Regions from separate parts of the Luxibacter massiliensis genome, predicted to be linked through region 1. Evidence: a T-box and tRNA genes for the amino acid it is inferred to sense, from the RefSeq annotation. Region 1 holds a T-box; the other holds one or more tRNA genes.

Region 1 (3,419 bases):
CACCAAATCTGCCTGGAAATACACCAGTCCTTTATATTTTCCAGCCAGTGAAGATAAATTTTGTCAAAGCGCTCTGGCACAAATTTAAGTTCGCCTGATTTTAACGCCTGGATAGCAGGCCCTGCCAGTTCTTCCATCTTCACAAACCATTGTTGTTTTATCAGCGGCTCCACTGTCGTCCCACAGCGGTCATGAGTTCCCACATTATGTGAATGAGGCTCTATTTTCACAAGATATCCCTTTGCATCTAAGTCCTCTACTATGGCCTTCCTTGCCTCGTACCGCGCCATGCCTGCATATTTCCCGCCCTTATCGTTGATAGTAGCATCATCATTCATGATGTTAATTTCTTCCAGGCCGTGGCGCCTGCCAACTTCAAAATCATTTGGGTCATGGGCCGGGGTAATCTTAACAGCGCCTGTACCAAATTCTTTATCTACATAATAGTCCGCCACAATCGGTATCTCTCGTCCCACCAGAGGCAGAAGAGCTTTCTTCCCTATAATATCCTTGTAGCGCTCATCCTCCGGATGCACTGCAATGGCGGTATCCCCCAACATTGTCTCCGGCCGGGTGGTGGCTATTTCCAAAAACCTGTCTGTGCCAATAATAGGATACTTAATATGCCAGAAGGAGCCTTCCTGCTCTTCATGCTCAACTTCAGCATCAGAAAGAGAAGTCTTACATACCGGGCACCAGTTAATAATCCTGGAGCCTTTATAGATATACCCTTTTTCGTAAAGTTTTATGAACACTTCCTCAACGGCTTTGCTGCAGCCCTCATCCATTGTGAACCGCTCTCTGTCCCAGTCACAAGAAATCCCCAGTTTCTTCAGCTGATTTTCAATGGTCCCAGCATATTCTTCTTTCCATTGCCAGGTTCTCTTAAGGAAACCCTCACGGCCCAAGGCTTTTTTGTCGATCCCCTCTTCCTTAAGCTGGTTTGTCACCTTTACTTCTGTGGAGATGGCCGCATGGTCTGTGCCTGGAATCCAGAGTGCATTATAGCCTTCCATTCTTTTAAAACGGATTAATATATCCTGAAGCGTATTATCCAGCGCATGCCCCATGTGCAGTTTGCCTGTGATATTCGGAGGCGGCATCACCGTTGTAAAAGGCTTTTTGCTCCTGTCTGCCTCTGCATGGAAGTACTTCTTTTCACACCACTTTTCGTATAGTTTTTCTTCAATTTCCTTTGGATTATACGTTTTCGCCAATTCTTTACTCATAGTTTCCTCCTTGTTCTCCCTCACATACCCTGCTTTTTTATTAAGTCCTTACAAATACTTTACCACTCCATTGTAACTGCAAAACAATGCCCTTTTGCTGCATACAGGCTCCAGAATACAAAAACACCCTTTACATACTATGTAAAGGGCGCATTCCACGCGGTACCACCTTTATTCATGCTGCTTTAGGCCACAGCAGGAATTTGTTTAATATCCCTGCTCCCACGCACGCATCTCTTCTGTCCTATAACGCGGACAACTCCGGGATACCTTACTGTACGCTTCGGGCATCCAGTTCAGAAGCTACCTTCCATACTCCTTTTCCTGGAACCATCTTTCAGCCGGTGGACGGTTCTCTCTGACAGGCGGCCTTATGTACTCCTCTTCATCAGCACCTTTATATATTAATAAAATGTTAACTATATATTAACTACAAAATATCATATCTTTCGGGGACTGATTTGTCAAGGAGTTTACGTAATCTTAATATTTATCATATTACACAAAAATCACATTGGCGTCGCCAAGTACATTTACAGCAGCGTATAAATTCCCTAAAGTAGGCCTTACTCTATTCCTTAATCTGCTTTAGTTTGGATATCATATCTACAATCGAATATCCATAATTATCTGCCGTGGCCCACCCATATCCTTCCGGGTTTTCCTGCTGCCCCAGCCATTCTACATAGGGGGCACACCCCTTTGTGACATATTCATAACGGTCATCCACACATTCCTGGCTCAGTGCATCCGCTGTGGCATATGCCTTCAAATGTTGTATCTGCGCCCGGATACCAGTTCTGACATCAGGATAAGAATTGCCTGCCACGCCGCCCCCTGTCGTCCCCAACCCGGCAAAATTAAACTGTTCAATGGATGCATCCCCTCCATACTGCAGCCATCCTGTCTCTTTCATAGTCTGGACAAACGCTACCTCAGGACGGACCCCTTCTGCCACAGCCTCATCGTAGTACATTTGGCAGAATGTTTCTATGCTGTCGGCCCCGCCCTTTTCCAGCGCTTCCTTGGGATATTGCTCACCACTGGATTTAAAATATTCCACCATCTGATCTACCGTCACAGAACTTTTCCCCATAATTGGATACTGCCCATCTGCTATAACCTCTTCTGCCTGCTCCCCACTGTTTTCTACAGTATCTGAGCTGCCATCCTTCTCTTCCTGCCCTTCCGATTGTGAAGATTTATCCTCCTTGGCCGCTGCATTTTCCTCCTCGGCCTTTTTTACAGCCTCCTGCCCGGATGCCGGAGTTTTTTCCCCGTCCTTTTTACTCAGCATCCCCTTGCCTGCAGCTATGCCTATGATGACGACCAATAAGACTGCCAGTGCGGCCTCCAGTAAAATTTTCATTTTATTCTTGTCCCAATTTTTAAAATCCATAAACCCCATCCTTGTCCCCAAATTAAGTTTACTTCCCCAGCTCGCCTCAGACGGCCTTACATCTGCCGTCCACTTGTCCCCCGTTTAAGGATATCCTGGGGCTGCCTTATTGAATATTCGTAGTTCAATAAGTATACCTTACAATATATGCAGTCCAAATGCAAGTATGAGGAATTTCTCAAGGATGGCACCCTCTTCTTCTGTAAATGCAGGCTGGGTCTTACCTGCCACAGCCATATTATAGTATGTTCTCAGGGACTATATATTTCATAGGATTCATCTCCCAGTATGTGGCTGCCTCTGCCCCCTTCTCTATGCAGAAACTGCTCGCCCCGCTGTCCGTATAAAACCGGGTTGTGAATACCTCTTCCCCTCCATTTAAATATATCTCCAGGCAGGAGGTATCTGCCAGTATACGGATTGCATTGCATTTCTCCAAATATACACTGCGTTTCCTTCTGCCGCACCCCAGATCACATTCCTTTAAAAACTCTAGTGTAAAGTAATGATCCACAAGACTGTACTGAAGCTTAATCCCATCACTGACAGTAACTATAATATCCGAATTAACTTTCGTCTCTATGTGGGCGTCGTACATCCTCATTGCCCGGGAGGATTCTCCCACTCTGAGTGTCTCTTCTTTTTTTTGCAGTGCTGAAATTTCTTTCACTGGATACTGCATTACCTTGCCATCCTTAAGAAATACTTCCCTCGGTACGGTTAAAGCATTCTGCCACCCCCTGGCTACTGTGGGGTTACGCTGTCCAGGGTCATCCGGCATACCAATCCAT
Region 2 (3,419 bases), 670 kb from region 1:
ACATTTTACGCTCTTGGGATCTTTGGGGCCGTTTTGCTCTGTCCGCCCAAAAAACATGCCAAGTCCAAGTATACCTCCGTTAAACGCGCCGCAGACGCATCCTGACTTTCCAGCTCCCACAGCCATTCCCGATGCCATCCCTATAACCTCTTCCGGGACATCCAGTTTAAATTCATCGCGGAGAGCGCTCATCAGCGCCTCACAGCAATAATAACCTCCTTTAAACTTTTTCTCCGCCACCCTCTGCACAGCCCTTGGACTAATTTCTGTTACTCCAATTTTCATGATGATCCTCCTTAGTATTCATAAAATTCTATACGACAATTATACTCTCTGCCTGAGCCAGGCACAAATTATTCTTATCAATATATTTATAGATACATTCTATATACTCCCATCAAACAGGATTCTGCCAAAGCAGGATTCTCCGCCTGGGGCGGGTCCCATGAACAATATAATCCCACTAAGCCCCAGTGCGGCCCAGCACAGAGTGATTTTGTTATTACATAGGATATCCAGCAGAATTTCCTATGTAATTAAAAAGACGGCCATTTCCGGCCGTCCCATAGATTCATCAACATATTAAAAATATATACTCATTGAACTACTAATGTTCAATGAGGTATACGTATTGAACCACTAATGTTCAATGAGGTATACGTATTGAACCACTAATGTTCAATAAGATATTATTTACCATATTGAAATACAGCGCTGTCTGGCGGATATACAAAAAATACATCATGCTGTCTGCCAGTTATCCTCTTCCCCGGGTTGTATCATTCCATATAAATCCTGGATAGATATCTGATTATCCTGCATGAACTTATATAATTCACTGAGCTCTTCCTCTCTTTTTTTGACAATCAGCTCTTCCCGCTGCTTTGTCAGGATATCTAGCTTCTCCTGCAATTTTGCAATCTGTCCGTCTAAAATCTCAATCTGCTCTGTTAGTGGTTTTCTTTGTCTTGCCATATTTTTCTCTCCTATCGTTTCTTTTTACCTCTGTGTCCCAATTAAGGCTCTATTAAATTATATGTACGAATATGGCAAATTATTCCTATAGATTTTCTTTTATGAAACTGCCCCCCCACAGGGGAACCCATCTGTCCCAGATACCACAAAACAGCCAGCTATCTTGCCCCCATCATATAATTCTGTACAAAAGAAAAAGTCCGTAAAAACGGACTCCTCAAATAGTAGCGGAAACTGGATTCGAACCAGCGACACTACGGGTATGAACCGTATGCTCTAGCCAACTGAGCTATTCCGCCATATTTAATTTTAGATGTATGGGGCCTACAGGGCTCGAACCTGTGACCCTCTGCTTGTAAGGCAGATGCTCTCCCAGCTGAGCTAAGACCCCATATACTCTGCGCTTTACAGTTTGTCTCACCCGTAACTCGCTTTGCTATTATACTATTATCTTCCATCAAATGTCAACAGTTTTTTTAATTTTCTTGCACCATTTTTTAAGTTCTTAAAACTAGGTGTGTATCTGGGGCGTTCAGATACACACCTATAAAACCAACATCCATGGATTGCCCCTGCTTCCTGCCAGGAACTTTGCCGCTCCCTATGGATGCGTATCAGTGATGCCCCTGGGTCATATTTCAGACGCCAGACATCTTTTGAGAATAGAGGTACAGCCCCCAATCCCCAGCCTGCTGCTGTCCAGCACAATATCATACTGCCATAAATCATTCCATCTTCTAGCCGTGTTTACATAAAAATAATTTCCGCGCTTTTTATCAAACCTCCTCATGGTCCGCTCAACCGCCTCTGGCAAAACCCCATAATCCCTTTGTATCCGTTCCTTTTTATCATCTGGATGTGCATGGATAAATACGTTTAAAACCCCATTTTGGCCTCTTAATGCTTCTGAGGCGCAGTGTCCCAGAAAAATCCCTTTTCCCCCTTCGGCCAGACGGCGTATGACTTTTTGTTCTTCCAGAAAAATTTTGCCTTCCATGGAAACTACATTTTCCTGGCCCTTTTGTATCTGGCCCATCATATATAAAGAATACAGCAGGCTGTTAGTGGCCTTTTCCCCATATTCCTGGATTTCTCCGACAGAAATATTGTATTTCTTTGATACTTCCTCCAATATCTCACTTCCAAAACAGGGGATCCCTGTTTCCTCGGACAGTTTTTTCCCTATTTTGCTCCCGCCGCTTCCATATTCCCGTTCAATAGCAATATAATTATAATTCATAAGCCTTGTCCCTTCATTCCCGGCAGGGATACAGGCATCTGCCGTGCACCCTGACAATACAATTAATTTTCGTTACACAGCCTTTGCATCCTCAAACTGGCTGTTATACAGACCTGCATAAAATCCATTTTTCTCCATCAAGTCCTCGTGATTTCCACTTTCAATAATATCCCCGTCCTTCATTACAAGAATCAAGTCTGAATTACGGATTATGGAAAGCCGGTGGGCAATGACAAAAGAGGTCCTTCCTGCCATTAATTTGTCCATGGCATTTTGAATCAGAATCTCTGTCCTTGTGTCCACTGAACTGGTTGCTTCATCCAAAATCAACATTGGCGCATTGGCCACCATGGCACGTGCAATGGTGATAAGCTGTCTCTGTCCTGTGGACAGGCTTGCATTATCACTGAGCATCGTGTCATACCCCTTGGGCAGCGTCATAATAAAATGATGCAGTCCAACGGCCTTGCCTGCTTCAACTACCTGCCCGTCACTTACATTTGGCGTAGAATATATGATGTTTTCCTTAATCGTCCCTTCAAACAGCCATGTGTCCTGCAGAACCATACAGAACAGGCTGCGTAAATCCTTACGTGCCATCTGGCTGATTGGAATGCCATCAATGAGAATTTCCCCTTTCTGAGTGTCATAAAAGCGCATCAGCAAGTTGACCATCGTAGTTTTCCCGGCGCCTGTGGGCCCTACAATTGCAATTTTCTGCCCTGCTTTTACTTTTGCAGAGAAATCATGGATGATGGTTTTATCCTTGTTATACCCAAACTGAACATGTTCAAACTCTACATTGCCTTTGGCCGTGACGAGACGGATTTTTTTATTACTTTCATCACTCATTTCCTCTTCCTCTAAAAATTCAAATACACGCTCACATGCCGCCGCAGTAGACTGCAGGCTGGTTGCCGCTGTTGCCAGCTGTGACAAGGGTTGTGTAAACAGCCGGATATAAATCATAAACGCCACAATAACACCAAAGGAAATCTGGTTATTTATTGCCAAAAGAGCGCCTACAATACATACAACCACATACCCAAAGTTCCCTATAAATCCCATGAGCGGCTGCATCAGACCTGACATAAACTGGCTCTTCCATGCACAGCCATATAGTTTTGCATTCATTTCTTTAAATTTTTCTTTTGCTTTTTTCTCACCGTTATAGGCCTTAACCACATTATGGCCTGCATAAGTC

What was found. A T-box is a leader RNA that pairs with one kind of tRNA and senses whether it is charged. The one in region 1 lies ahead of EFA47_RS12310 (valine--tRNA ligase), so its partner is inferred to be a tRNA-Val.
Region 2: it has a tRNA-Val gene. The T-box ahead of EFA47_RS12310 (valine--tRNA ligase) is inferred to sense a tRNA for this amino acid. The anticodon was not compared.

What each region holds. Positions count from the first base shown of each region.
Region 1 covers NZ_UWOE01000001.1:2,685,067-2,688,485, forward strand. Annotated here, with positions in the region: gene EFA47_RS12310 (valine--tRNA ligase) at 1-1,229, opposite strand, end outside; T-box leader at 1,371-1,630, opposite strand; gene EFA47_RS12315 (glucosaminidase domain-containing protein) at 1,801-2,628, opposite strand; gene EFA47_RS12320 (glycoside hydrolase family 32 protein) at 2,867-3,419, opposite strand, start outside.
Region 2 covers NZ_UWOE01000001.1:2,012,012-2,015,430, forward strand. Annotated here, with positions in the region: gene EFA47_RS09310 (C-GCAxxG-C-C family protein) at 1-285, opposite strand, end outside; gene EFA47_RS09315 (hypothetical protein) at 742-975, opposite strand; tRNA gene EFA47_RS09320 (tRNA-Met) at 1,201-1,274, opposite strand; tRNA gene EFA47_RS09325 (tRNA-Val) at 1,294-1,366, opposite strand; gene EFA47_RS09330 (cytidylate kinase-like family protein) at 1,607-2,215, opposite strand; gene EFA47_RS09335 (ABC transporter ATP-binding protein) at 2,288-3,419, opposite strand, start outside.